One region of the Virgibacillus dakarensis genome, then DNA from elsewhere that is predicted to be linked to it. Evidence: riboswitches for the same ligand, from Rfam matches in the RefSeq annotation. Region 1 holds a riboswitch; the other holds the start of a gene.

The links. Region 1 has a riboswitch for S-adenosylmethionine ahead of metK (methionine adenosyltransferase). Riboswitches for the same ligand answer to the same signal wherever they lie in the genome.
Region 2: linked by a shared signal. The riboswitch ahead of CZ382_RS18030 (5-methyltetrahydropteroyltriglutamate--homocysteine S-methyltransferase) and the one ahead of metK (methionine adenosyltransferase) in region 1 are both predicted to bind S-adenosylmethionine.

What each region holds. Positions count from the first base shown of each region.
Region 1 covers NZ_LT732554.1:2,513,531-2,521,409, reverse strand. The annotation lists gene CZ382_RS21595 (C39 family peptidase) at 1-836, shown strand, start outside; gene asnB (asparagine synthase (glutamine-hydrolyzing)) at 1,078-2,994, opposite strand; gene metK (methionine adenosyltransferase) at 3,155-4,354, opposite strand; SAM riboswitch class I at 4,471-4,577, opposite strand; gene pckA (phosphoenolpyruvate carboxykinase (ATP)) at 4,767-6,362, shown strand; gene CZ382_RS21575 (ABC transporter substrate-binding protein) at 6,828-7,826, shown strand; gene CZ382_RS21570 (ABC transporter ATP-binding protein) at 7,840-7,879, shown strand, end outside.
Region 2 covers NZ_LT732554.1:1,724,144-1,732,022, reverse strand. The annotation lists gene CZ382_RS18035 (Abi family protein) at 39-914, opposite strand; gene CZ382_RS18030 (5-methyltetrahydropteroyltriglutamate--homocysteine S-methyltransferase) at 1,398-2,519, opposite strand; SAM riboswitch class I at 2,593-2,690, opposite strand; gene CZ382_RS18025 (nucleoside hydrolase) at 2,863-3,789, opposite strand; gene CZ382_RS18020 (energy-coupling factor ABC transporter ATP-binding protein) at 3,770-4,582, opposite strand; gene CZ382_RS18015 (energy-coupling factor ABC transporter ATP-binding protein) at 4,583-5,437, opposite strand; gene CZ382_RS18010 (energy-coupling factor transporter transmembrane component T) at 5,434-6,174, opposite strand; gene CZ382_RS18005 (ECF transporter S component) at 6,167-6,775, opposite strand; gene CZ382_RS18000 (Crp/Fnr family transcriptional regulator) at 7,108-7,806, opposite strand.

The DNA.
Region 1 (7,879 bases):
GAATCATAGCGATTTATTTCATTGTAGCAGGTAGTAAAATATCGAGGAAATGGATCAGCAATTCCTTTATATTTTATGGCGTTCTCTTTACCATAACCTCGATTACTATTGGTTCTATGTACGTAAATGAACATAAATCTGTACTAGTTGCTTCGGTGAAAAACCTGTTGCCCACGCAAAACGATCTGAAACTGATAGAGCCTGCAGAAGCAATGACATCAAATGAACAGGGGCAAGTGAAGGAATCCGTACGGTTAAAAGCACCGTTAATTGGCCAGCTGCCTGAATTACCGCGCGGCTGTGAAGTTACAAGCCTGGCAATGCTCTTGGCCTACCATGACATTCATGTAGACAAGCTGGAATTAGCAAAACGGGTAAAGCGTGACCCAACGCCATATAAAAAGACGGAAGAAGGGATTCATTTCGGTAATCCGAATGAAGGGTTCGTCGGTGATATGTATTCATTTTCCACACCGGGGCTTGGCGTATACCACAAACCGGTAACGGAACTTGCCATGGATTATGCCGGGGAACGGGTGCTTGATTTTTCCGGGCAGGATTTTACTGAAATTATCAACCAATTAAATCACGACCGTCCTATCTGGGTTATTATCAACGCCGCCTATAAAAAACTGCCTAAGAATCAATTTATTACCTGGCAAACGAAAGACGGTCCAGTCAACGTAACAATGCGGGAACACTCGGTACTGATAACCGGCTATGACCAGGACTATATCTATTTCAATGATCCATTAAAGCGCAATAAAAAAGCTCCGATTGAGGAATTTAAAGCTGCATGGATCCAAATGGGAAAGCAGGCGATTACGATATTATAGCGTAATCGCCTGCTTTTTACTCTTGGATATTTTACCTGTTTTTGGTAGTATTTCCGATTCTGATAGTATTTCTAGTCGTTTGGATAGTATTTGACCTGTTTCCGATAGTATTTTGTATTTTCGGATAGTATTTACCCGATTTTGGATAGTATTTTGCATTTTCGGATAGTATTTTACTCATTTTGGATAATATTTCCGATTCCGATAGTATTTCTACCCATCCGACAAAGTTCCCACTCGTTTAGAATTGTTTTTCCCCTATAACAGGTTCCACTACAAAATCGGGTTTGCTCAATTCAGCAATATCAAATTTATTTTCCACAAAAATCTGATGCCACAGCATGAACATTAACACGGTCCAAATCTTCCTGCTGTAGTCTCCCCTGCCTTGGCAATGTGCCTCAAGCAATTCAAGAATAAAAGATTTATAGAGCAAATGATCTGTCTCGCTTTCATGGATCAGCTGTTTTGCCCAGCCATTTAATTCGTTCTTCAGCCAATGGCGAATTGGTACAGGGAATCCAAGCTTTTTACGGTCAAGCACATGATCTGGAACAATTCCACGCGATGCTTCACGCAAAAGACTCTTTGTTGTTCCGTTGGCAATTTTTAGATCAACTGGTATTTCACTGGCGACACGGAATACTTCTTTATCTAAAAACGGGACACGCAGCTCAAGTGAATTTGCCATTGTTGTCCGGTCCGCCTTCAGTAAAATATCTCCGCGCATCCAGGTATGAATATCAACGTACTGCATTTGGTTAACTAATGGATAATTTGCTACATTGTCAAAAAGTTTCCCAGTGATCTCCCGATAGGACAGATTTTCATTATAATGCTGTAAAATTTGCCGTTTTTCTTCATCCTCAAACATTTTCGCATTGCCAATATAACGCTCGCGAAGCGGTGTTGTCCCACGTTCCAGGAAGCTCTTTCCTCTCACCCCTTCTGGCAACACGTCTGCTACTCTAGCCAGCAGATTTTTTGCAGGCCTTGGAATGGATTCGAACAGCTTCAAAGATTCTGGTTCCCGATAAATGTTATAGCCACCGAATAATTCATCCGATCCTTCACCAGATAAAACAACTGTTACATGTTTCCGGGCTTCTCTAGCGACAAAATACAGCGGTACACATGCCGGATCTGCCAGTGGATCATCCATATGCCACATAATTTTTGGGAGCTTATCCACGTATTCCTCAGGTGAAATAATATAAGAGATATTTTCCACATTTAATTTTTCCGCTGTTTCTTTGGCAACATCAACTTCGGAAAAGCCTTCCCGTTCAAATCCGACCGAGAACGTCTTAATGGTTGGATTGAATTCCCTTGCCATCGCAACGATCAAGGTTGAATCAATCCCACCCGATAAAAACGATCCAACTGGCACATCGCTTCGCATATGAACATTTACGGAATCATACATCACGTCTTGAATACGCTTGATCCAATCCTGTTTGTCCATCAAAACGGGATTAAATGTCGCATGCCAGTAGCGGGTAAAGGAAAGAGCTTGACCAGGCTTTTTCACGAAATAATGGCCGGGCTCCACCTTTTTAATCCCCGTCGTCATCGTTAATGGCTCCGGTACAAATTGGAAGCTTAAATAGTGCTGTAATGCTTCATCACTTACTTCTTCTTTTTCCATCATTAACGAAATACTTTTTTTCTCCGAGGCAAAAATAGTACCCTCTTCTGTTTCCCGGTAAAACAATGGCTTAATACCAAACGGGTCACGCGCACCATATAATGTTTCGTTTTCCTTATCCCATACCAAAATAGAAAACATACCTCGCAAATAAGTAAACGCCTGTTCTTTATGTTTAGCAAATAATGCGGCAATTACTTCAGTATCTGACTCTGTTGCAAAGGAATACCCTTCTTTTATTAAATCCTCACGCAGTTCTACATAATTATAAATTTCACCATTAAAAATAAGCCATATTTTTTCATCATCATAGCTCAATGGCTGTTGGCCGCTTTCTATATCAATAATACTTAAACGTCTAAACCCAAATGATACATATTCATCGTGAAAATAACCTTCATCATCCGGCCCTCTGTGGGTGATAATATTGTTTTGCTGTTCAAATACATGTATTGTCTCTTCATTAGGCATACTCGGATGATTGCGGATCATCCCAATAAATCCACACATGCTCTAGCCTCACTCTCAAGATTCGTAATAGTACCTTTCCCGAGTATACCATAAATGATTGTTTATTTCGATATGGAAAGAGCCCTCAAATAATATCAAAAATTATTAAAAATCACGTCCTCCCTTTAATCAGAAGACGTGATCTATTTTCAATTTGAAATTATTTCTTCACTAATGCCTTCAATTCTTCAACCTTATCCGTTCTCTCCCACGGAAATAAGATGTCGGTTCTGCCAAAATGTCCGTATGCGGCGGTATTTTTGAAAATTGGTCGTTGCAAATCAAGCATGCGGATGATGCCTGCCGGACGCAAATCGAACAATTCCCGGACCGCTGCCACCAGCTTTTCTTCGCTGACAATTCCGGTATCAAATGTGTTAATCGCTATCGATACCGGTTCAGCAACACCGATCGCATAGGCAAGCTGTACTTCACACGTTTTAGCAAGTCCTGCAGCTACAATATTTTTCGCCACGTAACGAGCGGCATATGCTGCTGAACGATCTACCTTTGTTGCATCTTTTCCGCTGAATGCGCCTCCGCCATGCCGGGCATAGCCGCCATACGTGTCGACAATAATTTTCCGACCCGTTAATCCGGCATCCCCTTGTGGCCCACCAATAACAAAGCGGCCGGTCGGGTTGATAAAATACTTGGTTGTTTCATCTAATAAATTCACAGGTACAATTGGACGAATAACATGCTCAATCAAATCTTTTTCAATCTGTTCGGTTGAGATATCCTGATGATGCTGCGTAGAAATAACAACCGTATCCACCTTTACCGGGTTATCCTGTTCATCATATTCGACTGTTACCTGGGTTTTCCCATCAGGTCTTAGGTATGCAAGTGTTTTATCTTTCCGGACATCTGCCAATCGTTTTGCCAATTTATGTGCTAACGCTATCGGCAATGGCATTAATTCCTCCGTTTCATCACAAGCAAAGCCAAACATTAAGCCCTGATCCCCTGCACCGATTGCAGCAATCTCTTCATCTGACATTTTTCCTTGACGTGCTTCCAATGCAGTATCTACCCCACCAGCAATGTCCGGTGATTGTTCATCAATTGCCGTAAGCACGGCACATGTTTCTGCATCAAATCCGAATTTTGCCCTTGTATAGCCAATATCTTTAATGGTTTGTCTAACAATGGCGGGAATATCTACATAGGTACTAGTAGAAATCTCTCCTGAAACCAATACTAATCCTGTAGTCACTGTAGTCTCACAGGCAACACGGGCATTCGGGTCTTTCGTTAAAATTTCATCCAAAATCGCATCTGAAATCTGGTCACAAATTTTATCTGGATGGCCCTCTGTTACCGATTCAGATGTAAATAAACGACGATTTGCAGCCATAGGCCAAATCTCTCCCTTTAAATCGTGGTACGGAACTCTATATATTTCAGTAAATATTCCTTTAAAAACAAAAAAGCCTTTCCTGCATGCATGAGGAAAGGAGTTGTGGCCTTTCGCTCTTATTGTTCAAGGAAATATCCTTGCATCAGATTAGCACCTTTTCACTATTGTGATGGTTGCCGGGCTTCATCGGGCCTGTCCCTCCACCAGCTCTGAATAAGAGAGTCCGTTCAGACTATATCCTACCCGAAATCCCTCCCTTCTGTCAACTTTTCACAGCCATTGCATAACATTTTAAATAAAACATTAAATTAGTATGGACTAATTAAATAAATGTGTTATACTAATAACCAGATTCGCAGTAAAACGTATATAGGACGATAAAAATCCATCAAAAAGGAAGGTATCATATATGAAATCGATGGAACGATCAACATTGGCAGATGAACTTTTAGCACAAGGGAACATCCAGCACAACTTATCGGTACCATGTCTTGTAGAAAAAATATTGGCCAGAAATGAAGGGATATTAACGGCAACCGGTGCTATCCAGGCAACTACCGGAAAATATACTGGACGTTCACCTAAAGATAAGTTTATCGTAAAGGATGACATTTGTGAACAATTTATCGACTGGGGTCTTGTGAACCAGGCAATTGATGAAGATAAATTTGACCGGCTATACGAAAAAGTTGTGGCCTTTTTGAAAGATAAGAACGAATTATATTCTTTTAAGGGGTTTGCCGGAGCAGATAAAAAGCATCGCCTGCCGATTCAGGTTATTAACGAATATGCATGGCACAACTTGTTCGCCAGACAATTATTTATTACACCGTCAGATGAAGAGCTTAAAACACATAAAGCCGAATTTACAGTGGTCTCTGCACCAACATATAAAGCAGATCCAGCAGTCGATGGAACAAACTCGGAAACGTTCATTCTCGTTTCCTTCAAGCGCCGGATCATCTTAATCGGCGGAACGGAATATGCCGGAGAAATCAAAAAATCGATTTTCTCGGTTATGAATTATTTGCTGCCGCAAAAGGATATTTTATCCATGCATTGCTCGGCAAACGTTGGTCAGGAAGGTGACGTCGCGTTATTCTTTGGCCTGTCCGGGACAGGTAAAACGACACTGTCTGCTGATCCATATCGCCGGCTAATTGGCGATGACGAACACGGCTGGAGCCCAAATGGCGTCTTTAATATTGAAGGCGGCTGTTATGCGAAATGTATCAACCTTTCCTATGAAAAGGAACCACAAATTTTTAATGCAATCCGGTTTGGCTCCGTCCTGGAAAATGTCATCATTGATGAAGAATCACGGCTGCCGGACTATGACGACACGATATTAACTGAAAATACCCGGGCAGCATATCCGCTGGAAAATATCGATAACATCGTTACACCTAGTGTCGCTGGCCATCCAAATACCATTATCTTTTTAACTGCTGATGCATCAGGCACACTGCCACCAATCAGCAAACTAACGAAAGAGCAGGCGATGTATCATTTTTTAAGTGGATACACGAGTAAGCTGGCAGGTACAGAGCGTGGTGTAACCGAACCACAGGCAACGTTCTCAGCATGCTTTGGCTCACCGTTTTTGCCTTTAGCACCGTCAACCTACGCCGAAATGCTGGGGGAGAAAATCGACCAGTTCAATTCCAATGTGTTCCTGGTGAATACAGGCTGGACGGGTGGTTCATATGGTGTAGGCAATCGTATAAAACTTTCCTACACGAGAGCAATGGTTCATTCCGCATTAGAAGGTGAATTAAATACTGTTGAGACAGTCAAAGAAGACATCTTTGGCTTGGAAATTCCAATGCACGTACCCGGTGTTCCCGACGAGGTGCTCATACCACGAAATACATGGACTGATAAATCAGCCTATGATGATGCAGCAAAAGCGCTTGCGCTAAAATTTCATGATAACTTCAGGAAATTCACTAAAGCAAGTGAGCAAATTGTTCAGGCAGGGCCATTGTATAAACCTGAACAATAATTTTCGTTATAAACGGATGATGTTCAAAAAGTCACCAATGATAAGCGGTTTTTTTGAACACATCTGATTAATCTTTGATCAGTTAACATGTTTCCTCATCCTAAATGGATTTTTATATGGAAGGAAAAACTGGCGGCATTGGTTAGTTGCCCCAGTTTGTATGAATGAAAAGCGAATTGTCAGATGATCCTGACTGCCGATCTCTTAATGGAGGTCGGTTTTTTTTATCAGCTAAGAAAGTATATAAATTTAGGCTCTATTCTGCTCCCAGCAGAGTAAGCCACGTCCGGCTCCAGCGCTTAGCGGCTAGTGTGCTTTTGTGCTTTTCCGAAACAAGTTTCATTACGGATGAACGTACCTCTTTTAGCGATTCAACTTAGAATGTAAACTAGGCATTCACACATTTTCCTCGAAAACATACACTGTTTTGAAATACCCCATTTGAAATGGAAAGGAAAGATATGGATGAAAAAGTTGACGTATTTGCTGCTATTTTCAAGTCTAATGCTTATTTTCCTGTCAGCATGCAATTCCGATACCAAAACGGAAAAAACACCAATCAAACTGGCTGAAGTTACCAGGTCGATATTTTACGCACCACAATACGTTGCAATTGAAAAAGGACTTTTTGAAGAGGAAGGATTAGATGTCGAGCTGCAAACAACATGGGGCGGTGATAAAACAATGACATCCTTGTTGTCAGATGGTGCAGATGTTGCGCTTGTCGGTTCTGAAACTTCTATTTATGTCTATAGCCAGGATTCAAAGGATTACGCAGTCAACTTTGCCCAATTAACCCAAACAGATGGGACTTTTTTAGTAGCTAAAGAGGAACACCCAGATTTTAAGTGGGATGAACTTAAAAACAGTACATTTTTAGGTCAGCGTAAGGGTGGGATGCCGCAAATGGTTGGCGAATTTGTTCTAAAGAAACATAATATCGATCCACATGCAGACTTAAATTTATTACAGAACGTTGATTTTGCAAATATCCCAGGTGCATTTGTTTCAGGGGATGCTGAATACGTTCAATTGTTTGAGCCGACTGCGAGTATTTTTGAAAAGGAAGGAAAAGGCCATATCATCGCGTCATTTGGTGAAGCGTCCGGACACGTTCCCTATACCGTTTTCATGGCAAAAGAAAGCTATATAAAGGATAACAAAGAGACGATCCGGAAATTTACAGAGGCTGTTTACAAGGCACAGCAATGGGTTCAGGAAAACAGTGCAGAAGATATCGCCAAGGTTATACAACCATATTTTGAAGACACTGACCTTGAGATGATCACTTCTTCCATTGAACGGTATAAAAGTCAAGGTTCCTTTGCCACCGATCCCATTTTAGATGAAGAAGAATGGAATAATCTGAAAGAGATAATGCAGGAAGCTGGTGAATTACCGGCAGATGTACCATATGAAGATTTGGTAAACACTGATTTTGCAAAGGATGTTATCGGTAAGTAAGGAGGGGAAGTTGGTGTCATTTCTTACTTTAGAACATGTATCACATCATTATT
Region 2 (7,879 bases), 790 kb from region 1:
TTGCGATATCATAGCTGAATGTACCACCATTCATACTATCACTTCCGGCCTCTGAGCAACTGCTTCCAGTTACTTTTAAAACCGAGGCAAGATAGATCTATTTGTTCTTCGTACTCATCGATTAAGGCTTCTAGTGCTGTTAGTAAACGATCAACCTCCTGTTTTGTCAGTAATCTTTTTGCAACATAAATTGCAGCAAAGACCTTTTTATTACTTATGAGCTTCTTTTCATTATTAAATAGCATTGGTCTAAAAGTAAGATCCTTATTATATAACCTACCAAAGTGGGCACATGCATTTCTAACATTTGATAAGGTTCGTAGCCAACTTTCAATATATGTATATGGTACGTTATAATAGGTTTTGGCGATTTCTTTTTTATCATTTACTTTCAAGTTCTTATATAACTTCGATAGCGTGCCAAAAGAAGTGACTTCTGTTGCTACCCAAATTGGAAATTTACCAGAGTATTTGTGGTAGTGATGTTCGATGAATAATTCACTTTTTCTTCTTGCAGCAAAAGCTCTTTCAAGTTCAGAAAGAAACTGGGCATGCCAAGTTTCATCTAAGAAATTTGCTTGATTTTCATAGCCAAGTGTACCGTATTTATGAGCTATCAGATAAGCAATATGTGTTCTGAATGCAATTTCAATATTCTCCAAAGTCTCCATTAATAATTGTCTTAATTTGCGATCTACCTCATATATCGTTAATAATTGCTTAAAGGTTGCCCCTTCAATAAACTCATTATCTGTTTTAAGGGTTAGCATATATGCGGATAGTCTATAATAATTAATTCGCTTTAAGGCCCTTTCTGCAAATTCAGCATCCTCAATATTCAGATTCCTCGACTTTAATAATTCAATTTGTTCGGAAAATGTAGTGGGCATTTTTATAGGGCTATCTTTTTCCATCTAATTTCCCCCTAAAAGTCAAAAGACCCACCGTGGTCCGCTTAAGTCAGAGGCGTGGTGGGTTCTGTTAGCTTTAATATAGCTTATATACGGGTTAATGTCAATGGGCGCTAACCAATTTATTCTTTACATTGACTGGTTTTTCATGGTTTTACTGCTTGAATGAATAAGGCCTAACAACGTTTAATTGGAAAAACGTCATCCGCAACTTACTCAACTAAATTCCCAGTTAGTCGAGTAGAAAAAGGCCAATTGAACTTAATTCGCCGCGAGCTATAAACTTTATACCATACCTTTACATATGATGAGGTGAGATATGTTCTAGAAACGTTCTACAGTTAGACTAAATACAACAATTCCATAAACTAGTCATTTCTTCCCACTCTCACTGTACAGCATCATCTAGCTCAACCTTTTTCTCTTCAAATTCAACAGACCCCACTACTCAGCAAAAGTAGTGGGGTCTGACACCATAGCTCAAAATTATACATCCCAAATTTCACGTGCAAGTTCCACAACATGACGTACCTTCGCCCACTGCTCCTCTTCCGTAATAAGATTTCCCTCTTCAGTCGAAGCAAATCCACATTGGGGACTGAGGCAAAGCTGATCAAGATCGACATATTCCGTCGCTTGGGCCACCCGCTCTTTTATCTTTTCCGGATCTTCCAATTCCGCTGCTTTAGAAGTAATCAACCCTAAAACAACCTTTTGATGTTGAATATATCGGAGCGGTGTGAAATCACCGGAACGTTCATCGTCAAATTCCAAAAAGAAAGCGTCTACCGGAACACGTGAAAATAATTGCTTGGAAATTGCTTCATAATCCCCTTCATATAACCACGAAGATTTGAAATTGCCTCGGCAAACATGGAGTGTGATAACCATATCTTCTGGTTTGTTGGCGAGCGCCTCAATCGTTATGTCGGCAAACATTTTCATTAACTCATGAATATTCCACCCGTTTGCTTCGATTTTCTCACGGAATTTCTGACCTAGAAAAGCTCCCCAGCTTGTATCATCGAATTGTAAATAACGACAGCCTGCATTATAAAAGGCTTGAATTGCATCTTGATACACCTTCGCAATATCTTTTGCCACAGCTGCAAGTGTCGGGTATGATGGATTATCCAGATACGGTTGGCTACTCACAACACCGGAATGGAAAATCATGTTGGGACCGGGAATCGTTATTTTGGCTAAGTGTTCTCCTGCAATGCTCTTTAAATAACGGAAGTCTTCCAAAAATGGGTGATCTTTAGGGAATCTTAATGCAGATTCTACGGTATAGGATGTTAAAGTTTTCATTTCTCCTTGAAAGAAACCAGGTACCTCCACTTCAAATGTACGAATTCCTTCAATGCCTCCAATGAAATCGGCATGCCAATATTTTCTCCGGAATTCCCCATCCGTAACTGCCTGGAGACCTGCTTCCTTCTGTTTCTCTACTAGCTTAGCAATTTCTACATCTTCTATTGAACGTAAATCTTCCCTAGAAATCTTTCCCTGTTGATAGTTATCCCTTGCTTCCTTAAGTACCTGAGGACGTAGAAAACTTCCAACAACATCTGCTCGGAACGGTGCTTTTGTCGCTATTTTCGTCATTTCTTCCAACTCCTTTTAAAATATAAATAACCCCTTCCTAAATAAGAAGAGGTTGAGAATTCATAGGCAGCTCTTCTTATCTTCAAGCTTTACGCTTCTGGAATTAGCACAGTACAAATGTCCGTTGCTGAGGCTTCAATGGGCCAGTCCCTCCACCTCTCTGGATAAGAAATGAATATGTAGTTGTTGTCTAATTTTAGCTTTATAATAGGATTTAGTCAAGGGAAAGAATTTAATTTTTCAAACAGCACTTCCGCTATATATGCTGGGGTCACATGATACATGATTTCCAATGGTAAGACAAGCATGATTTATCTAAATGCCCACCACATTTTCTCACAACCTACTCTCCATCCAACAACTCCAATGCATCTAACAATAAACATACAAACATTTCCCGATCAACACCTTCTAATACTAGCGTGTTTTTACCTTTATCAGTCACTAACCTTTTATCAGCAAAAGTTAAACCTCTTGCTTTCCCATCTGTCACAACATCGACATAATAAGAAGTACCAGAAAACATTTCTGGGTTTACTATATAAGCAACTGCACATAAATCATGAATAGGACTGTGTATAAAGCCAAATTGTCTTCCGGATTTGTTGTAAAAATGTAGCAGTTCGTAAGCTAAATGACTAACCCTACCTTTATCTTTTAGTGAATCAATTTCCTTTACTGTTATTTCCGCCTTCTCCGTAACATCCAAACCAGACATAACCACGGGAATGCCAGAATGGAAAACAATTTGTGCCCCCTCAGGATCTACATACGTATTAAATTCAGAAAGAGGTGTTACATTGCCATGGTTAAGTCCTCCGCCCATAATGCTAATGTATTCTATTTTTTCCTGCAACTCTGGAAATACTTTGATTAATAACGCTATATTTGTCAATGGACCTAACCCAACTAGAATCACCTTTTGATCGCACTTCATAATTTTTTCATACATAAATGTAATAGCATTCTTTGAAGAGATTGGATAATCTTCTCCATTAAAGTAAGGGCCATCCATTCCACTATCACCATGAGCTTCTGGTGCAATTCGTAACTCTTTTGTCAAAGGACCTGATTGTCCTGTTGCTAACGGAATATCCGAATTCACAAACTCCAATATATTCTTTGCATTTGCAGTGACCTTTTCTAATGTTTGGTTACCGCCTATAGTAGTAATTCCTAAAATATTTATTTTCTCAGCATTAGCAATAGCTGTTAATATAGCTAATGCATCATCGTGTCCTGGATCACAATCAATTAGAATGTTTTTCATTTTTCTCCCTTTCCAATAAGTCCTCAATCGTTAATACATCTTTATACCCTAGAATAGCAGCAAGCTGGCAAATGTAAGGTTGTTTTAAATCACTGAATTCCAGCAGTTTTTCATCCCAAAATATTTCCTTGGGTGATGCATCTCTTCGTTTTTGTTTAGCAGCAAAAACAATCACCCGTTTAAATTCGCGCACAACAAATTCCATATCATGTGTAATTGTAATCACTGTTTTATGATTTTCCGATAAATAGTTAATAATATTGCCTAAACGTTTAAGTGATTCCCTGTCTTGTCCAGCAGTAGGTTCATCGAGAATAATCACATTCGGATCCATTGCCAATACCGCAGCAATGGTTATAAACTTCCTCTTTGAATAAGGTAAATTATAAGGATGTTCCTGCAATGACTCGGTTAATCCGCAAATGTCAGCAGCATCTTTTATCCTTTCTTCAACTTCACTAGCCCCCAATTTCTGATTTTTCGGGCCATATGCAATCTCTTTATAAATCGTGTCCTGAAAAATCTGGTCGTCAGGATTTTGAAACACGTAACCAACCATTCGGGAAATCGCCGCAGTTGTTCTTCCCTTAGTAGAGACACCATCCACTAACACGTCACCTTTTGTTGGTGTTAACAACCTATTCATTAGTTTTACTGTTGTCGTCTTCCCCGCACCATTCTGCCCGATAATGGCAACAGATTCCCCTAATTCGAAATCAAGATTAACATCTTGGACAGCTTCATAGCCGTTCGGATAGGCGTACGAAACATTTTTCAAAGATAAAAAAGCCACTTATACCTCACCATCCTTTTGCAAGCCTTCATAGACTTCCTTGACTGTTAATGGTATCAGATTTGTTGTTTTCATATTCGTATCCTTCGCTTTTTTTATATAATATAATGCGACTTGCGGCAGCTGTCCGCCGTACTGCAATACCATCGGATTAGACAAAATTTCCTTTACGGGACCTGTCATAACAAGCTCCCCTTTATTCATTAATAATGTTTCATCACAATACTCCGCTAATAAATCCACCTTATGCTCCACAAGCAAAATGGTCTTGCCTTGGTCTTTTAACAGATGAAGGATTTTAAAAATATCTTCACTGCTTTTGGGATCAAGTTGTGAGGTTGGCTCATCTAAAATAATAATTTCTGGATCCAATGCAATCATTGACGCTATGGCCACCCTTTGTTTTTGACCGCCTGATAATTCAAACGGATTTTTATCAGCCAAATCATCTAGCTGAAACATTTCTACAAGTTCATCAACCTTTTTTATCATCCGATTGCGCGGGATGCCTATATTCTCCATACCATAGGCAAGCTCCTCATAAACATTATCTTTTACCCCAGATAATTGGGTGAAAGGATTTTGAAATGAATAACCGATAATGGTTGCAAGGTCACCGATGTTATAGTCATTAATATGTTTCTCTTTGATCGTTACCTCGCCTGTTAATTGACCTTTGTACAGCCCCGGAATAAAGCCCCTGATGATATTGCAGATTGTTGTTTTTCCTGACTCATTCGCACCCATTAAGCCATAAACGCGTCCTTTTTCAAACGTAAAGGAAACATCGCGAATCGCTTCCTTTTCATCTAAAGGATATTTATAACTAATATTTTTTAAAGATATAATACTCATGACAGTATCCTCCAAACTATATAACCGATTAAAATTAGCACGCAAAATGTCACAATCATATAATCAGCGGGTTGTTTTTCTAGTTCGTAAATAGATGTCTTTTTTGCTTGGGAAGAAAAAGCACGCGATTCCAATGCCAGCACCCTTTCCTCAATTTGCTGAATAGATGATAGAACCAAAGGGCCGATCATTGGAACAAACGCCTTCAACCGAACGATTATCTTTCCCTCTGTTTCGGCTCCCCGTGACTTTTGGGCATCCGTAATCGTTTTAGACAAATTTAACATTTGCGGAATAAGCTGAATGGTAGAAGCTATCACAAAGGTCACTTTCCGGGAGACCCCTGATTTCTCCAAAGCATAGATGATATCCTTTACACTTGTTACCTGGAAAAACCAAATAATACATGAACTAATCGCAACAATTTTGGATGTCATACTTAAACTTGTCATCAAGCCCATCTGCGAAAAGTGAATAAAGCCCCAAATTTTCTCAGAATCATCATTAACAATAATAAAAACCTGGAGAATAAAAATAAATAACACAAGAATAAAAATCGATTTTATAAACGTGGTTAAAAAATTAACAGCTGTTCCGGAAAAAACACTGATGATTAAAATAAGCGGAAGAACCATATATTGCATTGTATATCCGGGTGTAAACATACTTAATAAAATAATTAGTATGATAAACGCAAACTTAGATGAGGGATACAGCTTACCTATGCGGCTATCCATTGACATGCACCCCTTTCTTAATATAAGGCTCACCGTAATTTAACTTAATTAAAAATCTGTCTGGAACCCTTCTAATAATCAGCCAGCTAATACCAAAGTTTATAATGGTATTAATAGAACCTGTAATTAAATTTGTAGACACAATGGAATTCCATAATTCTTTACCCGTAGCTAGAAATGTTGCTGTAAGTAAATCTGTTCCTGCACCAGTTACTCCACCAAATAGAAAAACAGTAACGATGGCCGCAGGAAAGGCTGCCACAATTGTTAAAAGTACACAAGAAATAATAATGCCAAAAATATTTGTATAAAATCTCCACTTTGATAAATATCCTGATACAATACCGACACTCATCGAGACAACACTAAACCCTATTGCAATGGGATTAATCATCCCGTTTACAACGTTTCCCAGTAAACCTGTCAGTAATCCAACCCATGGCCCTGCAATCATCGATACCATAATGGTACCTATTTGATCAATAAAAACCGGAAGCTTTAAAATAGTCGATAGTTGATAACCCACTACATTCAATGAAACACCCACTGGAATCAACAACAGTGCCAGCAATGAAAAATCGTACCTTATCCCTCTTTTCATCTTTCCGCTCCTTTTAAAGATTACAAAATCTGTAATGTGTAAATAGTATTCCACATAAAAATATAACTTCCTCAAATACCAGCAATAAACAACCTTTTAAGCGTTGTCATTTATTTATAAAACTGGATATTTGGGATTAAATTTAGTATATCGTCTTCAGTAAAAGGCAAGAAAGGACAGATGTCCCTTCAGACACTATTTCAATCCTAAAAGCGAACACAAAAAATCCGAACTATTATCAAATCCTCCAATAAGATTTGTTTTTTAGTTCGGATTCCCCTTTGCAAGTGTTATATACTCTATAATGATTTACCCTTTATGTTCCGGCATCGTCAATAATCCATATAAACTATACTCTGTTTCATTTTCTCATATTGCTGTTTTGACATGGTTAATTTTCGATCAGTGCTAGATACCTCATTAAGTTTTTTTAATTTATTTATGCTTCTGCCAACCGTTCGAACACTTACCCCTATTTGGCTGGCAATATCCTTATAATAATTATTTATACAAACGGACTCTGTTTGTCTCCTGTTATTTTCATAGTATAGAATTAAATAATATCTAAGACGGTCAATACCTTTATAGTGGTAAAGGATCCCATCATTTCCAGACCTACTATATAAGTCTTCGGCTAATAATACAGAACATCTTCTTAAAAGCGATAAATTAGACATAATCAGCTGGTAAACGAATGCTGAATCTACTCTGAGTACAGTTACCTCTGTTAAACATGTTATTGTTGCAATGTATTGCTCTTTCCTGGAAAGCACCTCCAGCAACCCGATATTTCCATTTGTTTTATCTACCTGAAAATAACTATAATCCCTTCCATCCTCATAATCCCTTAATCCAATAGCTATGCCCTCTTTCATGAAATAGACATTATTGGGAAATTCCCCTCTGGAAATGATCACTGAATTTGGTTTAAAAACTAACTCTGTCCCATGTTCACCTATAAAATCAGAAATAACGGAGAAATTAAGTTTTGTCTCAACCGCATATTTCTCCCACATCTTTTTTAAGTCCATCCAACTTCTCTCCTGTATCTTTACAGTGATTTATAATTTGTAAAATACTTAACTAACAAAGCAGATATACTTT